3 regions of the Ensifer sp. M14 genome follow, and region 3 is predicted to be linked to each of the others. Evidence: predicted binding sites of a transcription regulator. Region 3 holds the regulator's gene; each other region holds the start of a gene.
What was found. The regulator LexA, encoded in region 3, represses DNA repair genes until DNA is damaged. The targets are predictions, from matches to a motif close to TGTTCNNNNTGTGTTCNG.

Region 1 (6,531 bases), 1.4 Mb from region 3:
CCGGATGGTCGGCAGATCGACGAGCAGGGTCTCGATGCGTTCCACGACGGGGAACGCTGCTGCGGTCGGGCCAACGGATGTCAAGGTCGTGTTCATGAGGCGACTTTGCGCCGGGCGCGAAGTCCCGTCCAACATCAATTGCGTCTGCTACGATACCTTTCTGGTATCATAGGCGAAAAAGTGTCACGCTATCTGCACTTCCCGCGGTGCAGCATATCCTCGACACCTGCGAAATCGGTATAAGGGGTGCAAGCAAATGATGGATCTTCGCCAGCTTCGCTATTTCGTCGCCGTCGCACGCGAGCGAAATTTTACCCGCGCAGCCCAGATGCTGCACATCGCCCAACCGCCCCTGAGCCGGCAGATCCAGTTGCTTGAGGAGGACCTCGGCGTCCCGCTCATCATCCGCAAGAGCCGCCCGGTCCGGCTGACTGAGGCGGGACGCCTGTTTTACGAACAGGCGCTGCAGGTGCTCGGCCGGGTCGAACAGATGCAGGCGGCAACCCGCCGCGTCGGCTTGAACCAGAACAGCGTCGTGTCCATCGGCTTCGTTGCCTCGACCTTGTACGGCGGTTTGCCGTCGCTGGTGCGAAAACTGCGCCAGCACGCCCCGGAAGTGGACATCCAGCTGTTGGAAATGGTCTCCGTCCAGCAGATCCCGGCGCTCAAGGAGGGCCGCATCGACATCGGCTTCGGTCGTCTGCGGCACAGCGACCCGAACGTGGTCGGCATGGTGTTGCGCGAGGAACGTCTTGTCGTGGCAATACCGAAGGATACCGCCCTTGCGGAAGACGCTTCGCCGCTTGCGGTCGCCGCCCTTGCCGGTCAGAAGGTCATTGTCTACCCCAAGGAACCCCGCCCCGGCTATGCCGACCATGTGCTGAACCTGCTGCAGAGCCATGACGCGCGTCCGGCCGAGGTTCAGGAAGTGCGGGAAATCCAGACCGCCCTCGGACTTGTGGCCGCCGAAGCCGGCGTGTGCATCATCCCCTCCTCCGCACGGCAGATGCGGTCAGACGTGCACTACCGTCTGCTTGAGGGAGAGGGCGCAACCTCGCCGGTCATCCTCAGCCATCGCGTCGGCGACAGTTCCCGGTACATCGAACTTGTCAAACGGCTGATCGAGGAAATGTACGCGGAAAACCCGCCCTGGCTGGATCCGGCATACAACTTTGTTCCCAACCATGGCTCGGACGGCAGCCCAGCCGCGCACCTTGAGACGTTCTAACAGGCACCATACCCGGCCTGGCAAGACGGTCGCTTCGACTTCGAGCCATCGCCGGAGCGACGTGCGTCCCGGCCTGACAGCCGCGCACGGCAATCGGCCATCTCTGCCGGCCGGAGTTTCGCGACCAGCCGAACCATTTTCATGACCAGCGCGCTTCGAACGCAGCGACTGTGGCAAGGTCCCGCTTAAAATGGGCCATCTCGACCTCTCGGCGCGCGGCATCCGGAATGCGCAGCAGGAAGGATGGATGAACTGTGACGAACACGGCCGGACCATGGTCTGAGCGCCGTATCGATCCCCTGACATCGGCCATCTTCGGGCGCTCGCCGGTGAGCGCGAACAGCGCTGTCGCCCCCAGCGCCACGACCAGCTTCGGCTTGACCAATGCCAGCTCCAGATCGAGCCACCATCTGCAATGTTCGACCTCGCCGGCATCGGGTCTTTGGTGCAGGCGCCGCTTGCCACGCATCTCGTATTTGAAATGCTTGACGGCATTGGTGACATAGAGGGAACGGCGATCGAGCCCGGCTTCGTGCGCCGCCGCGTCAAAAAGCTTGCCGGCCGGTCCGACAAAGGGTCGCCCTGCCAGATCCTCCTGGTCTCCGGGCTGTTCGCCGACGATCATGATTGGGGCATCGGTCGGCCCTTCTCCGAACACCGTCTGCGTGGCGCTGCAATGGAGCGGGCACCGCGTACAGCCGGCAGCCTCGGCACGAAGGCCCTCCCATGTCCCGCGCAACGGCGGCGGCTCATCTCGCGGCGCGTTTGCTGCGGCCTCAATGCGCGCATGAAAGGCCGGCGGGTCTCTAGCTATTCGCTCGCCCATGGCAACGACGCTCGCCTCCGCACCTGCGATCATCGCGGGTATGAGCGAGGCCTCCGGCAGATTTTTCCAATACTTCTTCGGCATTTCCGCCTGCATCGCCTTCACCTTCAGTCGCGCAGGATTGAAAATGCTGGAAAAATAGGTGCGCCAGAGTTCTTCGGTGTCGTCCGACAACGAGGTCTTTTGGCCCGGAGTTGACGACACCTCCAGCACCTTGCCGTCCCAAGCGGCGATGCCGCGCGGGGTTGCGATCATCCAATCCATGTCGAAAAACCGCCTGTGAAAGAACGGTGCGACCCGAGCGACGATGTAATGATCCGGTTCGAACCATGCGACGAACCGGCGGCGGACGGCCTCTCCACACGGACCGACCTCCTTGAAACGAACAAAGGCCGTCATCTTGTGGCTGTCGCGCCGGACCGATTTCGCCAATCCGTGCAGAGCCGCGACATCGCCATCCGTTGCGATACCCAGCAGGTTTCGATCCCGTTGCAGCCGATGGAGAACGCGGTAGAGAACGCCGAAACGAACCGGATCGGCATGACAAATGGCAGCGACCGCAAGGTCAAGGAACAGCCTGGGCACAGTCAACGCCGGTGAGGCATGCTCCAACGGCGCTTGCTTCTCCGGATCACCGCGCTCCCGATCAAACAGATCGGCGCTTGCACCGGCCCCTTGATGCCATTCAACCGCCTCTGGCGGCACACCCGCCAGCAGCAGCCTGCGCGCCGCATCGCGCCATTCGCCCAGCTCTCCACGTCCTTCCAGGGCAACGACCCGCATCAAAACAGATCCAGCTGTTCGGGCCTGGGCTCGAACATCGAGCGCAAATCCGATCGGTCGATCAACTTGTGCGGCGTCCAGCCCTCCGTCGACAGGAATGGACGCACCTTCTTGACCGAGACGTGCAGGCGGGCGAGATCCTCCAACCTCAGACGACGCAAACGACGTGCAGAAAGAATGGCCCTCACGGCCTTCGTGCCAAGGCCTGGAACGCGCAACAGCGCCTCTCTCGACGCGGCATTGACGTCGAGCGGGAAAAAATGCCGATTGGCCAGCGCCCACGAAAGCTTGGGGTCAAGCTTGAGATCGAGCATGCCATCCGGCTGGTTGGCGGTAATCTCATCGATGTCGAACCCATAGAAACGATAGAGCCAGTCCGCCTGATAAAGCCTGTGCTCGCGCATCATCGGTGGCTTGATCAGCGGCAGCTTGCGGGACGCATCGGGAATGGGACTGAAGGCCGAATAGTACACCCGGCGCAATCCGTAGCTGCCATAGAGCCTGGCGCTCGTGGCAAGGACCACTCGGTCATTTGCCTCGTCGGCTCCGACGATCATCTGTGTGCTTTGACCCGCCGGCACGAAGCGTTTCCTTCGCTTGGTCTGCAGTGTCGCGTCATTGGCCTCATCGATCTTCAGCCGCAACTCCCCCATCGATCTGCGGATATTACCCGGCCGCTTTTCCGGCGCGTAGGCCGCAAGGCCCGCATCGGTCGGAAGTTCGATGTTGATGGAAAGCCGGTCGGCATAAAGACCGGCTTGCTCGACCAGAAGCGGCGACGCCTCGGGGATGGATTTCAGATGAATGTATCCTGAGAAATTGTGGTCAACGCGCAAAGCCCGGGCGATGCGGACCATCTCTTCCATCGTGTAATCCGATGACCGAATGATACCGGATGAGAGAAACAGCCCTTCGATATAGTTGCGCCGGTAGAATTCCATCGTCAGCCAGACGACTTCTTCGACCGTAAACCTGGCCCGCTCGACATTGCTTGACGACCGGTTGATGCAATAGGCGCAGTCGTAGATGCAGAAGTTCGTCAGCAGTATCTTGAGGAGCGAAATGCATCTGCCATCGGGAGCGTAGGCATGACAAATGCCGGAGCCTTCCGTCGACCCCAACCCGCCGGTGTCCGCCGAGCTTCGCTTGACGGTTCCACTCGAAGCGCACGAGGCGTCGTACTTTGCCGCATCCGAGAGGATTGCGAGCCGTTCTTTGAGTGACTTCTTCATGTTTGTTCACTATATGTTCCATTCGCACTTGCGTCAACATTCAAGCTGCTGCAATCCGGCTCGTGCGCGGCTTTGCGATTTTGCAGGCTGGCCGAAGACCGTTGGGGATAGCGACGGCCGCGGGCCGGGCGATATCGATGGCACCTTCGAGCGAGGCGGTTGGAGCCACTCGTTCCGGCGGGCCAGCGATGGGCATGGGGCCGCAACGGCGAGGGTATCCGACGTTCCAGCTTTCGAGCCGGAACGCCTTCCACCGTTGCCAGGCAGGCTGCAGCCTAGGCGGCCGCCTCCCGCTTGGGCAGCACCCAATTCGCCCGCGGAAAGTGGCAAGTGTAGCCGTTCGGATAACGCTTCAGGTAGTCCTGGTGCTCCGGCTCCGCTTCCCAGAAGTCGCCAGCCGGCTCGACCGATGTCACGGCTTTTCCTGGCCAAAGGCCCGACGCGTCCACATCCGCGATGGTATCTTCGGCTATTCGCCGCTGCTCATCCCCAAGAACGTAAATCGCCGATCGGTAGGAGGTGCCGATATCGTTGCCCTGCCGGTCGAGCGTGGTTGGATCGTGAATCTGGAAGAAGTACTCCAGAATCCGGCGATAGCTGATCATCTCGGGATTGAAAACGATCTCAATGGCTTCAGCGTGTGTACCATGGTTGCGATAGGTGGCATTGGCCACATCGCCGCCGGTATAGCCCACGCGGGTCTCGATGACACCGGGCAGCGCTCGGATCAGATCCTGCATGCCCCAGAAGCAGCCACCAGCCAAAACAGCTTTCTCGGTCATTTGTTAGTCTCCACTTGCTTGAGATAGGCACCATAGCGCCCGGCGTCCATTTCGCCGAGCGGAATGAACCGCAGTGCCGCGGAGTTGATCCAAGAACGCAGCCCGGCGCAGGCAAAGACTTCAGACCCGGCGCAACGCAAGTCAGGGATGGTGGCGTGCAGGCGGGAGAGTTGCCCGCACACCACCCCACGCCGTAAGGAAGTCGCGTTGAGGCGCGAGCCCGAGGCGGCTTCCTTGCGCGGCAGGATCGCTACTTGCTCGACCCGGCCTTCGGCAGAGCCGCCCATTCCGCGAGGAATGCATCGCGGCTGCGGGCGGCCTCTTCCTCGTCGATCTTGAAGACCTTGATCGAGGCGAGTTCCGGCAGCTTCACGAAGTCGGAAACCTGGATGTCCGTGCGGCTCGGACGGCGAAAGGCGACCTTCAGCAGCTCGATCTGCGCTTCCTTGGAGAGCAGCGTATCGATTGTCTTCTTGGCGTTGTCGCCAGCCGGCGCACCCTTGACCAGCGCGGCGAATTCCGGCGTCGTGAAGGTTCCCGAGGACGGGTAGACGATGCTGATCTCCGTCTGGCCGCCGTCGACATAGCTGTAGCTGTTCGTCTCGAAGGTGAAGCCGACGGCATATTCGCCCATGGCCACGCCCTTCGGCACGGCCGAAGACGAACTGCTGACGACGAGGTTGGCAACCAGCGCCTTGTAGGTCGTCTCATCGAGCAGCTTCGACAGACCCCAGACGATCGTGTAGCCGGTCGAGCTGTTGGCCGGATCGGGCAGGACGATACGACCCTTCCAGGTCGGATCGGCGAGGTCCTTCCAGTCGGCCGGCGCTGCGGCGCCGTTCAGCTGTTCGGTGTTCACCATCACGGTAACGACATGGACGTTGGCGGGCTGGAAGTAATCTTCGGGAACACGCAGGTCCGCAGGCATCGCGGCCAATTCCGGCGAGGTGTAGGGTTCGAGCACATCCTTGAAAGCGCCCATGGTGTTGGCCGAGGACGACCAGAAGACGTCGCCCTGGGGGGCGGCCTTCTCCGCCTCGATGCGGCGCAGCAAGACACCGCTGCCGCCGGTAATGATGCCGGTCGTCACCCCCGTCTTCTCCTTGATGACGGCCTGCACGGCCTCGACGGCCGGGACCGGGTTGGTGGTGTAGATTACGGGATCGGCGGCCTCGGCGCCCGCGGCGGCAAAGCCGGCGAGAAGCATGGTCGTTGCGGCAAGTTTCATCATGGCAGTTCCTCCTGGTTGGTCTGAGATCGGCCGCGTCCCTCACGCGGCCGGATGGTCGTTGATCTTCACTTCGAACCGAACAGGTCCACCTTGAACACGGTCGTGGCGATCACGACCGGCAGCAGGATCACGGCGACCAGCACCAGGCCATAGGCCGAGGCATAGGCCATCAGGCCCGAGTCGATCAGCCGGAAGATCTGGATCGGCAAGGTTTCGCGGCCGCCGGAATAGACGAGCAGCGAGGCCGAGAGTTCGGAAACGGTGGTCGTCCAGGTCAGGATCGCGGCCGAGGCGACGGCGGGCAGCATCATCGGCAGCACCACGCGCAGGAACGTCCTGAACGGCGGCGAGCCGAGGCTGATCGAGGCTTCTTCGATGGAGTTCGGGATGTTGTGCAGGATCGCCTGACCGTTGCGCATGCCGAAGGGCATGCGGCGGATGACATAGGC
Region 2 (6,531 bases), 1.0 Mb from region 3:
ACCGAACGCACAGTGCGAGCGGTCGGTTTGGTTGGCACGCCATGTGTCAAATGTGACGCGCAAGGGAAGCGGTAACGCTTCAAACCAGCTGCATAATTTTCGGCTTGAATCGGTTCTGATTTAACGGGCCTTGCATTGAGGTCGGAGCGCTCGCCAATGGGGCGCGCTGAACTGGTCGACTTTCACCGGCAAGGCGCTGTCCAAAGCGCCCTTCGCGGCGCGTCCGCCAACAGCGGCCGTTGTAGCTGTCCCGATCGTTACAGCGCCGGCCTCCTACATGGCGGGCAGCGGACGCTTCCCGCTATGAACGGCCTCCATGTCCTTCCCATGAGCAGGTTCGGGAGTCGTGCAGGAGGCTCTGCCGACGTCGACCGTCAGTCCTTGCGCAGCGGACGGAAGCTCATGCGATGCAGCGGGCAGGGACCTTTGGCATCGATTGCCTTGCGGTGCACCACCGTTGCGTAACCGGCATGGACCGCAAAGCCATAGCCGGGGTGAGCGATGTCTGCCCGTTCCATCATGCGGTCGCGCGTCACCTTCGCAACGATCGAGGCTGCAGCGATCGAAAGCGAGCGGGCGTCGCCCTTGACCACCGCCTTGGCGTGGCACCCGAGGCCTGGCGGCACATCGCGGCCGTCGACCAGCACGAAGCGAGCCGTCAGCGACAGGCCGTCGACGGCCCTGCGCATCGCTTCGAGGCTGGCCTTGCGAATGTCGATGCTATCGATCGTTGCGGCCGAGGAAGAAGCGATCGAAACCGTGGCAGTTGTCAGGATCTCGTCGAACAATCGTTCGCGCGCCGCTGCGCTCAACTTCTTGCTGTCGTTCAGTCCGTCGGGAATGGCGTCCGGATCCAGAATGACGGCGGCGGCAACGACGGGGCCGGCAAGTGGCCCGCGTCCCGCTTCGTCGGCACCAGCGACAGGCCACGCACCGTCCTTTCGGGCGGCCAGCTCGAAGCTGAAGTCCGGCACAAGGAGAACATCCGGGAAAAGGGGAGAATCGATCGATCTGCGATGTGTCATGCGGCGAAACTCGCATGATCGACCGATTCTCTTCAAGTCCCCCGACCCGAGTGCGGCGGCAGCCGGGGGTATGCCAGCGTCATCCCGAGGCACGAGGGAGACGCCGGAATTCTCTTCTGTCACGGCGCGTCGGCCATGACGGGCGACGCCCGCAATTGCCTGCGCCGGCTTTCCCATCGGCATCAGATGCCGATCTCCAGTGGCCTGCGTCATTTCAAACGCCTGGCGGCTGCGCTAGGGGCCTGAATTATCGAATGTTTTTAGCTATGGATCGAATATGATCCAAGCAAACATGCAATCGATATCTGAAGCCGCAGCGCCAAGGCCGAGGTTGGCCGGCCTTCCGCCCGACAATCGAGGTCCACAGACCTCCGGGCGGGATCTCGCATCCTTCTACCCATCCGGAAAACTCTCGGCCTCCAGCGACATACGCAAGACATGTTGCCGCTAGAGCAGCGAAAGCTGGACGCCCGTCCCAAGCGGCGGGACGAAGATGTCGTCGCGCAATTGTCGGCGGTTGAGGTTGAGACCGAGGCGCTTGGCTGCAAGCTCGAATCGTCGACCGATCTGCCAGGCATAGGGTCCAGCACCCTTCATCCGCTTTCCGAACTCGGCATCGTAATCCTTGCCGCCGCGCATCGAACGGATGAGTGACATCACATGCCGATAGCGGTCGGGGTAGTTGCGCAGCAGCCAGTCGCGAAAGAGCGGGCTGACCTCCAGCGGCAAGCGCAACAGCACGTAGGTCGCTTCCAGTGCTCCTGCCGCCCGCGAGGTCTCCAGCACCCGCTCGATCTCATGATCGTTCAGGGCCGGGATGATCGGCGAAACCAGGACACCCGTCGGAATGCCTGCCTCCGTGAGGGCGCGTATCGCTTCCAGTCGTTTGGAAGGGGTCGAAGCGCGCGGTTCCATCGTGCGTGCCAGCTTTCGGTCGAGCGTCGTCACCGAAATGCCGACCCGTGCCAGTCCCTTTTCGGCCATCGGTGCAAGCAGGTCGATGTCGCGCGTCACCATCGCCGACTTCGTCACGATCATGACAGGGTGGTTGGCCGCCTGCAGCACTTCGAGGATCTGGCGCATGATCCGCCATTCCTTCTCGATCGGTTGATAGGGATCGGTGTTGGTGCCGATCGCAATCGGCCGCACCTTGTAGTCCGAGCGGGCAAGTTCGCGCTCCAGCAGGCGCGGGGCATCAGGCTTGGCAAAGAGCTTCGCTTCGAAATCAAGTCCGGCCGAAAGCCCCATGAAGGCGTGCGTCGGACGGGCGAAACAATAGATGCACCCGTGCTCGCAGCCGCGATAGGGGTTGATCGAGCGGTCGAAGGAGATGTCAGGAGAATCGTTGCGGCTGATCACCGAGCGCGGCTTTTCCACCTGCACTTCCGTCTTGAAGGGTGGGAGGTCTTCGAGGCTCTCCCAGCCATCGTCGAAAGCCTCGCGCGCCTGCTGTTCGAACCGGCCCGACATGTTCAGCCCGGCGCCCCGTCCGCGGCGGCGGTCAACCTCGATCCGGAGACCGGTTCCGCTCATCAAAGCTTCGGCAACCTCTGCCGTGTTGGCAGGTGCCAGCGCACCCTGCTTGATCTGAGACAGCTCGTTCATCGGAATCTCCGAGGGATCGCTGAAGTTTGATCCCGTTTTGTTCTGATTATTTTCCTATCGCGAAAACAAGAACAATTCAAGAACAAAAATCATACGCCTGAATTCTAAGCGAGAGCCTTCAGACGGTTCACAAACTGGGCGGGAGTGATCATGCCATACGGCGATAGCATTTTACGCTGCAATGCGGTAGGAACAGCTATGCTGACGATCATCATGGAAACGCGCGACAACGAGGCGGAACTGGCACAGACGCTATCCGTGCTCGTGGCAGGTGCCGTGGAGGGATTGGTCAGTGATGTCATCATCCTCGATCACGGCTCCAAGGACGGGTCGGTGCATGTGGCCGATGCCGCCGGTTGCCGTTTTTGCGTCGATTGGGATCTGGGCGAAATCGTGCGCTCGGCGCGTGGCGAATGGCTGATGCTGCTGGAGCCGGGTGCGCGGCCGATCGGGCGCTGGGTGGACGAACTCGTCGAGTACGTGTCGCTTCACAAGAGCCCGGCGCGCTTCTCTCCGTCGCGGTTGCACCGCAAGCCGCTGCTGCAGCGTATTTCGCGGCGAGGAAAGCCGCTCGAGGCCGGTTTCCTCATGCGCAAGGGTGACGCCTTGGCCGTTGCGCGCGGGAAGATGCTGCTGAGCGATATGACGAATATCCGCGCGGTGCGAAAGCTTGCGACCGAGCTGGTGCCGGCGTGGGTTGCAGTCGACAGCCGCCAGAGCATCTAGAACACGAGCTGGTGCCAACAAAAAAGGTGCCAGTCCTGCGGACGGCACCTCCAAGCGGCTACCAAATATCCTTGCTAGCAAATTCGAGTCCGAGCGACCGGGCGAGCCGCGCGTCGTATGTTTTGTTTCCCCTCGCCGGGGGGACATCGGCGATGGGTTCGTCTTTGCTCCGTTTGAAGGATTTGCTCGGGTCTCGTTGCGGTCCTTCAATGCAGGCTGACGGATGAAGCTGTAGCAGACAGGCAGGCGCTTGCCAGTTCCCCAGGGAACAGCCCCGCTCCCAGCGGGACCGGGTTCATCGATTGCCGCTCGCCCGCTCCGGCGTCTTGCAAGACGCGCCGTAGGTCGAAGACTGCGCCGCTCAGCCCCGCTTCAGGTGCTCGTCGAGCCGCGGCATGATCTCGACGAAATTGCACGGCATGTGCCGATAGTCGAGCTGCTGCTTGAGAATGCCGTCCCACGCATCCTTGCAGGCCCCGGGCGAACCCGGCAGGACGAAGATGAAGGTGGCGTTGGCGACGCCGCCGGTCGCGCGCGACTGAATCGTCGAGGTGCCGATCTTCTCGTAGGAAATCCGGTGAAAAACTTCCGAGAAGCCATCCATGCGCTTCTCGAACAGCGGCTCCAGCGCCTCCGGCGTGACATCGCGGCCGGTGAAGCCGGTTCCGCCTGTGGTGATCACCACGTCGATTGTGTCGTCAAGCGTCCAGGCCTCCACCTGGTCGCGGATCTCCTGGCGGTCGTCGGGCACGATCGCGCGCGCTTGGAGACGATGGCCGGCATCGCGGATGCGGGCTTCGAGCGTATCGCCGGATTTATCGTCGGCCAGCGTGCGCGTGTCGGAGACCGTCAGAATGGCGATGCCGACGGGCACGAAAGGGCGATTGTCGTTGATCCCGGCCATGCTAATTCCCCCTGCCCACGGTTCTTGCGGCGAGAACGTACCATTCGGGGTGGGCGGCAGAAAGAGTGTCTGCAGCGTGCCGCGCGCTTTCGTCGCTATCGAACAAGCCGAAGCAGGTGGCGCCCGAACCGGACATCCGAACCAGCGCGGCGCCGGTCTTTGCCAGCGCGTTCGAGACGTCGGCGATAACAGGCTGCAGCAGGCAAGCCGGCGGCTCAAGATCGTTGCGCATGGTGGCCATGGCCGCAAGCCAGGCAGCAGGGGTTTCGAGCCTGACGGGGAGGGACAGCGGCGGGTTGCTCTTTTTTTTCAGCGTCCGGAAGATCACCGGCGTCGAGACGGCGACCAGGGGATTGACCAGCACGATCGGAAAAGCGGGAAGCTCCGGGGCGGGGGTGATCTCCTCGCCGATGCCGCGGGCAACAAGCGGCCGCCCGTCGAGACACATCGGCACATCGGCACCAAGCCGGAGCGCCAAGGTGGCGAGAGATACCGGCTCGATCCGGACATTCCACAGATCGAGCAATCCACGCAGCGCTGCGGCCGCGTCGGCAGACCCGCCACCAATCCCCGAGGCAATGGGCAGGTTCTTTTCGAGATGAATATGAACCGGGGCCGTGTCGAGGCCCTCTAGGGCGAGGGTCTGGCGCAGCAGGTCCCGCGCCTTGAGCACGAGATTGCCGCCTTGGTCATCGCCCGTCACTGAAAGTTCGGCGGCGAATGGCCCGGAGAGAGTGAACCGGTCCTCGCTCGACGGCGCGAGGCCGATGCGGTCGCCCCGATCGGCAAAGGTAACGAGACTTTCGAGAAGATGGTGGCCGTCGGCCCGTTGGCCGACGACATGCAGTGCCAGATTGATCTTGGCGGGCGCCGCCCGCGTTAGCGCGAAGCCCGCGATCTCGCCTTCAGGCATGCTGGTATCAGGACTTCTTGTCCGGTGCAGGCGCCTGCGGGGTGACCTTCTTCGGCGCGGTCTCCTTGGCGTCGGCGGAGGCCGGAACCTCTTCCTTCAGCGCCGGCAAGCCGTTTTCGATCTTGGCCTTGATCTTCGGAATCTCGGCTTCCTCGGGCTTCAGCTCAAGCGTCTGCGTCCATTGGAACACGGCTTCCAGCTTGCGGCCGACGCGCCAATAGGCATCGCCGAGATGGTCGTTGATCGTCGGATCGCCGGCCATCAGCTCGGCAGCTTTTTCAAGCTCGACCACCGCATCGTCGAAGCGGTTCATGCGGAAATAGGCCCAGCCGAGCGAATCGACGATGTATCCGTCATCCGGCTTCAGCTCGACCGCCTTGCGGATCATGTCGAGCCCTTCTTCCAGGTTGATGTTCATGTCGACCCAGGAATAGCCGAGATAGTTCAGCACCTGCGGCTGATCGGGGTTGAGCTCGAGAGCCTTGCGGAAGCTCGGCTCGGCCTTGTCCCAGAGCTTCTGGCGCTCATAGGCAATGCCGCGCTGGAAGAACACGGTCCAGTCGCTGCGCTTCGGCACCGCGCCGATCTGATCAACGGCCCGGTCGTAAAGCTCGCCCATCTCCTTGTAATCCTTGGCATCGGAAAGCACGCTGCCATAGGCGAGATAGTTGCGGATGTTCTTCGGATCGACGTCGATCAGCGCCTTCAAATGCTTCTTGGCTTCCTCCACCTTGCCGATGCCGGCAAGACTGAGGCCCAGCTGCAGCTCGGAAAGCCTGCGCATGGGCGAAGCTTCGGGCACACTCTGGTAAAGCTCGATCGCTTCCTTCGGCTTCTTGAGGTTTTCGGCAATGCCAGCGAGCATGACCAGGATATCGGCACTATCAGGGTCGAGACGACGGGCCGTCTGGAGATAGAGCGAGACGATGTCTTCGGCGCCGTCACGGTTGAGCGCGCCGCCGATGGAGAAGAGCACGGCTGCCGCACCCTGCGATGCGTTCTTGACCTGCTGCTCCTGAGGTATGCCGGCCTCGATATTCTTCCTGAGCGCCTCGAGTGGCGTGTAGTTGTTGACCATGTTCTCGCCGACGGCGATCGTGTCCAGGGCCTTCTGCTTGTTGTTTTCACGCGCCTCGAAGCGCGCCAGGGCCTCGACCGCACGCATGAACGTGTCGGGCGCGGCGCTGCCGCCTTCGCGATCGAGGATCGCGTCGTTGAGTTTGGCGCGTGCGGTGGCCTTGTCGCCGGAAGCTATGGCAATGGCGCCTGCGTGGTAGTTCTTGAACACGCGGAACCACTCCGGCCCTTCAAGGCCGTTGACCTGCGCCAGCGCTTCCTTGGGCTTGCCCTGGCCGAAT
Region 3 (6,531 bases):
CGCCATCTTATTCCACCGTGCTGGCTGTGCCGCGACGATATCACGTGGCCTGTCGATTCCGGCGCTTGCCGGTTGTGCCCTGCTTCGCGGGCCGTCAAGTTCCGGGCGCACCTGGCGCAGCTGTGGCGAAGTCTGCTTGCTACTGCTTCGCCGCCAAGGACGGTTGCTTTTCCTAGGCAATCCGCCGTCCGCGCGTGCGCTTCACGCGTCGGCGCAGCCAATAATCGTGCGCGCATCTGGTTTGCCGGCGACGTACCCCGAAATGGTGATTCTGCCTGTATTGTCAGTGCAAGGATAATTGTCTCTAGACGGGTTCAGGAATGAATATTCCGTCGATGCGAGCCGTATAGCTAGCGTCAAACAAAACCGACAATGGAGGAAATGACATAAAATGAAATGTAAGATCGCCCTGACCGCTCTTGCCATTTTTGCCGCAACGACGGCCACCGCAAGTGCTGAGGATCTCGTCTTTCAGCTGAAGAACAAGACGAAAGCCGTACTGACGAACTTCTATACGTCGCCGGTCGGCGTCGACCAGTGGGAAGACGATGTCTTCGGGCGGCAGGTGCTTAATCCGGGCGAGAGCATGGAAATTACCATCGCCGACGGACGCGATGTCTGCAAATACGACATGCGCTTCGAATTCGAGGAAGGCTCCGGTCTCGATACGACCGAAGACACGCAGGACCTCTGCGAGTTGGGCGAGTACTCCATACACGAATGAAAATTGTCGAGTGCTTAAAGCGCTCGACTTGATCACTTCCGTCTCGCTACCCCTTGAGGTGGCGAGACGTTCAAGCATAAGAAGGCCCTTCCAGCAGGAAGACAGCCAACGTCATCTGGCTTAGTGATAGCGGCGGATCAAGCCGACGAGCTTGCCCTGTATCTTGACGCGATCGGGGCCGAAGATGCGTGTCTCGTAGGCCGGATTGGCCGCCTCGAGCGCAATCGACGCGCCTTTGCGCCGGAAGCGTTTCAACGTCGCTTCTTCGTCATCGACAAGCGCGACGATGATGTCGCCGGGGTTGGCTGTGGTGGCATTGCGTATGATCACCGTGTCGCCATCGAAGATGCCGGCCTCGATCATCGAATCACCTTTCACTTCAAGGGCATAGTGCTCGCCGCTGCCGATCATATCGAGCGGCACCGTAATATCGTGCGTGTTGTTCTGTATCGCCGAGATCGGTACGCCGGCGGCAATACGGCCCATGACCGGAACCGAGACGGAGTTGTTGTCTGCCACCGGCGGCGCTTTTGCGGCAGCCGGGGCGGGCGCAGGAGGTTTGCCGAGGCTTCCCTCGATGACGCTTGGTGAAAACCCGCGACGCGGCTGAGCGTTTCCCGCGTAAGCTTCCGGCAGCTTGATGACCTCAAGCGCGCGCGCGCGATTGGGAAGGCGCCGAATGAAACCACGTTCTTCGAGCGCCGTAATCAGCCGGTGAATGCCCGACTTCGATGCCAGGTCGAGTGCATCCTTCATCTCGTCGAAGGATGGCGGAACACCAGACTCCTTCATGCGTTCGTGGATGAAAAGAAGCAATTCCTGTTGCTTGCGGGTCAGCATGGCAAGTCGCTCCAGAGGCGTGAAACAAATCAAGAACAGACACTATCTGTTCCATATGTGTTCCGCAAGTGCCTAAAATTCGGTGAATGTTGTATCAATTGTGCGCCTATCGGCTGCCTCGGTGCTGGGCATGCCATGCGGAGCTGCTATGCCTCGCGCTTTTCACGGAATGAGGGTGCAATGAAAAAGATGATTCGAATCCTGTTGACGATCGTCATCGCAACGACCGTCGTCCTCGGGTTTCGCTGGTATCAATACGTCGACAACAGGCAGAGCCCGTTCGATGAAGTCGGCATCGCATTGAACGCGATGATGCCGGGGCCGGTCCGCCAGTGGGGTTGTGGCCGGCTAAAGCGCACCTTCGGCAACGGACTGCCGCCGCACGGATGCGCAGCCAGTAACGGAAGCGAGTGGGAATAGCTCGGCAATAAGCCGTTGCAAGGCGGGCATCAAAGAAGGAGAGGGCGTTTCAAGCCGGCTGCGTTGCAGAACAGGCGTCCTCGAATTCCTTCACGGTCTCGGCCGAGTTGTCCTCCGGCAGCACCGCATCTGCCGCGTCGGTCGCGACCGGCGTGTCGCCTTGATAGACGAACGACTGGATATAATAGGCGATCGAGCCTTTCCAGACATTCCGACCGTCGATCTGCTGGCAGGGGATGGCCAATTCGAAGTCGGTTTGCAGGTCGTCGACCGTGGCCGCGCTGAGGGCGATGTGGGGCGATGCGATAATCGAGGCGATAAGCAAGGCTGCAAGCACGATGGACGTCCGCTAGGTCAGAAGTGGTGCCGATAGATTGGTTAACGATGTGAACCGTGCTTTCGTTCCGGAGTCCAGCAAGCAGACCGCGTACCGCGCGGTGTTCAACAGTTCTTTGCGAAAGACGATGACGACCCTTCAAGCTGTGGCCGCGAAGACACGAAGATTGGCGGGAAGAGCGAGCGTTTCGGGGCGTTTTTTACTCCTCCGGCATCGACCTCAGGCGGCATGGCTGGCGGCGGATCGATCTTCGCGGCTGCAATCGGGACGATTGGCAAGTGCCGCCGCCCGCAGTGTTCCTTGTGTCTGCGGGAAGGTTCACGCGCCGGTCGGGTGTCCTGCGGAGCCGGCATCATTTCTGGTTTCTCGTCGCGGGACCAGTCGCCCAGGATGTGCGGAGACGTGCACATCCCGTCCGACTGGCCACTGATAAAACGTACAGGCGTATTTGGTTCACGAAGTCGGAGCGGCTGCCTTACTTTTTGTCTTTCTTGCCCAAAGAGAAGCTGCTGCCTGCAAGCTTCACCTGGGAGCCTTCTGGCGTAACGGCGGCTTTGACGGTCTTGTCCTTCTTGGGCTTTCTAACCTCGCGGTTGCTTCGCACTTGACCTTTTGCCATGATCGTCTCCTTGGAAAGGCGTGCCGGGGAGCCCTTGTGGGCGCCGAATGACCGGCGGACTAGCGTGCATTGATACGGCCGGAAGTCAATGACGGCGCTCGGTGCGCATTGGTTCGGGCGGGCGGCATGGCCTGCAATGAAGTCAGTGTTCCGCTGGTGTGATTGTAACACCGATTCGGCTATTTGCCGCGACCCTGAGATGCTGTCGTAGGCCCAATCACGGCGGCGACTTCGGTGATCCTGTTGGCCGGAAATCCGCTTCTTTCTGCATGTTCGCGAATAACGTCGGCGGTTGGCGCCTCGTGGACGCAATAAATCTTGTCGCCGGCGACGTAGCTGGTGATCCATGTGTAGGGCACGCCAAGATCTGCAACGACCGCGTTGGATTTCGCCGACAGCGCGCAGAGGTCGTCCTGACTAAGCTTGTCGGCTCCGGGTACTTCACGCTCTATGATGAAGGTGGGCATCGCTCAGTTCCTCAACTGTTGGATGACCACATATGAAGGCGCCCTAATGAAGCGGGAGTCAACGTTTTCGGTTACCATAAGCCGTATCACGGCGATTTTACCGGAAGTCTCCGGAGCCCGGTCGAAAGTCGCTTTTCAGTTCGCTTTCAAGCGAGCCGGATCGAGCGGTTGGAGCGTTCGCAACCCTTGTCATATCGAGATTGGTGGGGTGCCCGATCGCGTTCGATAGCCCCAGCTCAACCTTTTCGGACCTTGCGCCAAGAATTGGCGGTTGGGCAGACGGGCTGACACTTTCTATGGCGAGAAACAACGACTGCAACTCAGTAGCTGAGACGGAAGCCGCCGGGACTTGCTGCCGATGGGTCCGGCACCGGCGATGGGCCTTGCCATTGGGCGTAGGTCGTGTTGGCGTCACCAGTGCTTGCGCATCCGGAAAGGGTCAGAAGGGCGAGAAAAGCGGCTGTCGTCAGATGTTTAAGAGGCATGGATTTCTCCAGTTGCGGGAGATTGCCCAGGCCTCGATAGGCCGGAATCAGACTTTCCCTCAAATCCTCGGGGATGGCAAGCAGACCTGGCGGCCGCCTTCCAAATGCACGCTTGAACACTGGCGCGACGGCAGGGCGTGCGCACGCCAAATCGACAACAGGACACCGCCAAAACGTTCACCTTGCGGTCGAGCACGATATTGAATGGCAAGAAATGAGACAGTTGATGGCGGAGGAGGTGGGATTCGAACCCACGGTACGCTTTCACGCACGCCGGTTTTCAAGACCGGTGCCTTAAACCGCTCGGCCACTCCTCCGGGCAGGGCGTTATTGCGCGAAGGCTTGTCACTTTGCAAGATTTAACATGCGTCGGCGGCAAGATTTTCTGAGCGCGTCAGCTTGCCCTTCCGTCTCGATAACCATTCGTAAACCATAACCGGAGATTTCGGGCGGCGGGCTGTCCGCCGGTTCGCAATTTTGCCTTGTTGCTGTCATGATTAATCGACTGTCCCGTTTCGGGACGCCGAGATTTCCGCTTGGGGGCAAGAGTGGAAGGTTTCGAGTACGGCTTGTTCGAATGATGTTGTGGGACAGATGACATCCAGTAAAAATGCGGCATATCTGATCAAGGGACTGCGCCTTGCGGCGGTTCCCGTGCTTTGCGCAACGCTTGCGGCGTGCGGATCGACGTCCAGTATCAAGAAGAGCAAGCCGAGGAGCAAAGAATACTTTGCCGAGTCGGTTTATGGCGTGAAGGCGAGCCCCCGTGTCGCTACCGGCAAGAACATCCCGAAGGGCGGTGGCCGGTTCCAGGTCGGTAAAGCCTATCAGGTCAAGGGCAAGTGGTATCAGCCGAAGGAAGATTTCGGCTACAACAAGACCGGTGTCGCGTCCTGGTATGGTTCGGCTTTCCATGGACGCCTGACCGCCAATGGCGAGGTCTACGACAAGCTCCATCTTTCGGCGGCCCACCCGACATTCCCGTTGCCGAGCTATGCGCGCGTCACCAATACTGAAAACGGCACCTCCGTCATCGTTCGGGTGAACGATCGCGGCCCCTATGAATATGGCCGGATCATTGACGTATCCTCGAAGACGGCGGATCTGCTCGACATCAAGCAGAAGGGCAGTGCCAAGGTTCGTGTGCAATATGTCGGTCGTGCACCGCTCGAAGGCAACGACATGCCCTATCTCATGGCGTCCTACGTCAAGAAGGGCGACCGGAGCCCGGGCGTAATGCCGGAGGGCCAGATCGCGACCGGCGTGATGGTTGCCTCGAATGAGCCGATGCGCAATCAGCTCGGCACGCTCACCATCCCGTCCAAATCGTCGCTCGATGCAAGCAGCCCGGTGACAGCCCTTGCGGCACCCGTTCCGCAGTTTTCCGCACCGCAGTCGCTGGAAGAATTCGTGATGCTGCCGGAGATCGGTCCCATCCCGCGCGAGCGGCCGGAATACATTCCGATGCCGGACGGCAACATGGCCTATGCGGCAGCCTATGTGGAAGTGCGGGTGAGCGATGCCAAATCGCCGTTTGAAGCGGTCATGGTCGAGACCAATCCGCTTACGCCCGATGCAATCGTTGCCCATGCCAGGCGTGAAGGCAGAACCGGCTCGATCCGGTAGCTCGGGACGTTGTGCCATTCTGACGACGCTGCTATGCCCAACGGGAAACCGGAGTTTCCCATGCGCTTGAAGATGCTTTCGGTCGTGTTTGGTTGCGCGGCGTTGCTTGCGGGCGCTGCTGCGGCCCAGACGCCACCGGTGGCGTTCGACACCAAGGCCAAACAGATTCTGTTGGTGGATGCCGAAACCGGCACCGTCCTGTTCTCCCGTGCCGAGAACGACCCCGTTCCACCCGCCTCGCTTGCGAAGTTGATGACGATGGAAGTCGTCGCCGAGGCGATCGCCAAGGGTGAGCTGTCGGCCGAAACTGTCTTCGAGGTTTCGGAACACGCCTGGCGCACCGGCGGCGCACCGTCTGGCACCTCGACGATGTTCGCAGCGTTGAAGTCACGCGTCCGCGTGGCCGATCTGCTGCAGGGTGTCGCCGTTCAGCTTGCCAATGATGCCTGCATCATCCTTGGTGAGGGGATGGCCGGCAGTGAAGCCGCCTTTGCCGAAAAAATGACGGCCCGTGCCCGCGTGCTCGGGATGCCAATAGCCACCTTCCGCAATGCGACCGGTCTGCCGGATCCGCAGAACCAGATCACCATGAGCGAACTGGTGGCTTTGACCCGTCATCTGCACGAGGCGCACCCCGAACTCTATCGGCTCTACGCGCAGCCTGAGTTCGAGTGGAACAAGATCCTTCAACGCAACAAGAACCCGTTGATTGCGGCCAATGTCGGGGTCGACGGTGTGGCGACGGGGTTTGCGGAAGGCTACGGCTTTTCGCTCGCGGCCTCGATGCAGCGCGGCGATCGCCGTGTCTATCTCGCGATGGGGGGCCTTGAGACCGATAAGGAACGCACCGAGGAAAGCCGCAAGGTGCTCGATTGGGCAATGACGGCGTTTGAAAAGCGGCGGATCTTTGCTGATGGCGAAGCGATCGGCGAAGCCAGCATCTACGGTGGCGCCGCGCCGCATGTGGCGCTTGTTGCCGGCGGGCCGGTCGATGTGCTGTTGCCGGTCAACAA

Region 1: BLJAPNOD_RS20975 (putative DNA modification/repair radical SAM protein) is a predicted target of LexA. The motif match lies at 4,073-4,090, and genes of this name have one in related genera.
Region 2: BLJAPNOD_RS19330 (PA0069 family radical SAM protein) is a predicted target of LexA. The motif match lies at 2,698-2,715, and genes of this name have one in related genera.

What each region holds. Positions count from the first base shown of each region.
Region 1 covers NZ_QJNR01000004.1:4,323,323-4,329,853, forward strand. The annotation lists gene BLJAPNOD_RS20960 (muconate/chloromuconate family cycloisomerase) at 1-96, opposite strand, end outside; gene BLJAPNOD_RS20965 (LysR family transcriptional regulator) at 260-1,228, shown strand; gene BLJAPNOD_RS20970 (UdgX family uracil-DNA binding protein) at 1,368-2,837, opposite strand; gene BLJAPNOD_RS20975 (putative DNA modification/repair radical SAM protein) at 2,837-4,069, opposite strand; gene msrA (peptide-methionine (S)-S-oxide reductase MsrA) at 4,345-4,851, opposite strand; partial or broken gene BLJAPNOD_RS36030 (peptide-methionine (R)-S-oxide reductase) at 4,848-4,955, opposite strand; gene BLJAPNOD_RS20990 (extracellular solute-binding protein) at 5,102-6,082, opposite strand; gene BLJAPNOD_RS20995 (iron ABC transporter permease) at 6,148-6,531, opposite strand, start outside.
Region 2 covers NZ_QJNR01000004.1:3,968,229-3,974,759, reverse strand. The annotation lists gene BLJAPNOD_RS19335 (ribonuclease HII) at 375-1,025, opposite strand; gene BLJAPNOD_RS19330 (PA0069 family radical SAM protein) at 1,473-2,630, opposite strand; gene BLJAPNOD_RS19325 (glycosyl transferase) at 2,829-3,356, shown strand; gene moaB (molybdenum cofactor biosynthesis protein B) at 3,718-4,260, opposite strand; gene BLJAPNOD_RS19315 (4-(cytidine 5'-diphospho)-2-C-methyl-D-erythritol kinase) at 4,262-5,173, opposite strand; gene BLJAPNOD_RS19310 (tetratricopeptide repeat protein) at 5,181-6,531, opposite strand, start outside.
Region 3 covers NZ_QJNR01000004.1:2,949,488-2,956,018, reverse strand. The annotation lists gene BLJAPNOD_RS14200 (hypothetical protein) at 392-724, shown strand; gene lexA (transcriptional repressor LexA) at 845-1,564, opposite strand; gene BLJAPNOD_RS14190 (hypothetical protein) at 1,745-1,984, shown strand; gene BLJAPNOD_RS14185 (hypothetical protein) at 2,034-2,321, opposite strand; gene BLJAPNOD_RS35625 (hypothetical protein) at 2,797-2,940, opposite strand; gene BLJAPNOD_RS14180 (DUF4242 domain-containing protein) at 3,120-3,407, opposite strand; gene BLJAPNOD_RS35620 (hypothetical protein) at 3,728-3,892, opposite strand; tRNA gene BLJAPNOD_RS14175 (tRNA-Ser) at 4,120-4,209, opposite strand; gene BLJAPNOD_RS14170 (septal ring lytic transglycosylase RlpA family protein) at 4,487-5,518, shown strand; gene BLJAPNOD_RS14165 (D-alanyl-D-alanine carboxypeptidase family protein) at 5,579-6,531, shown strand, end outside.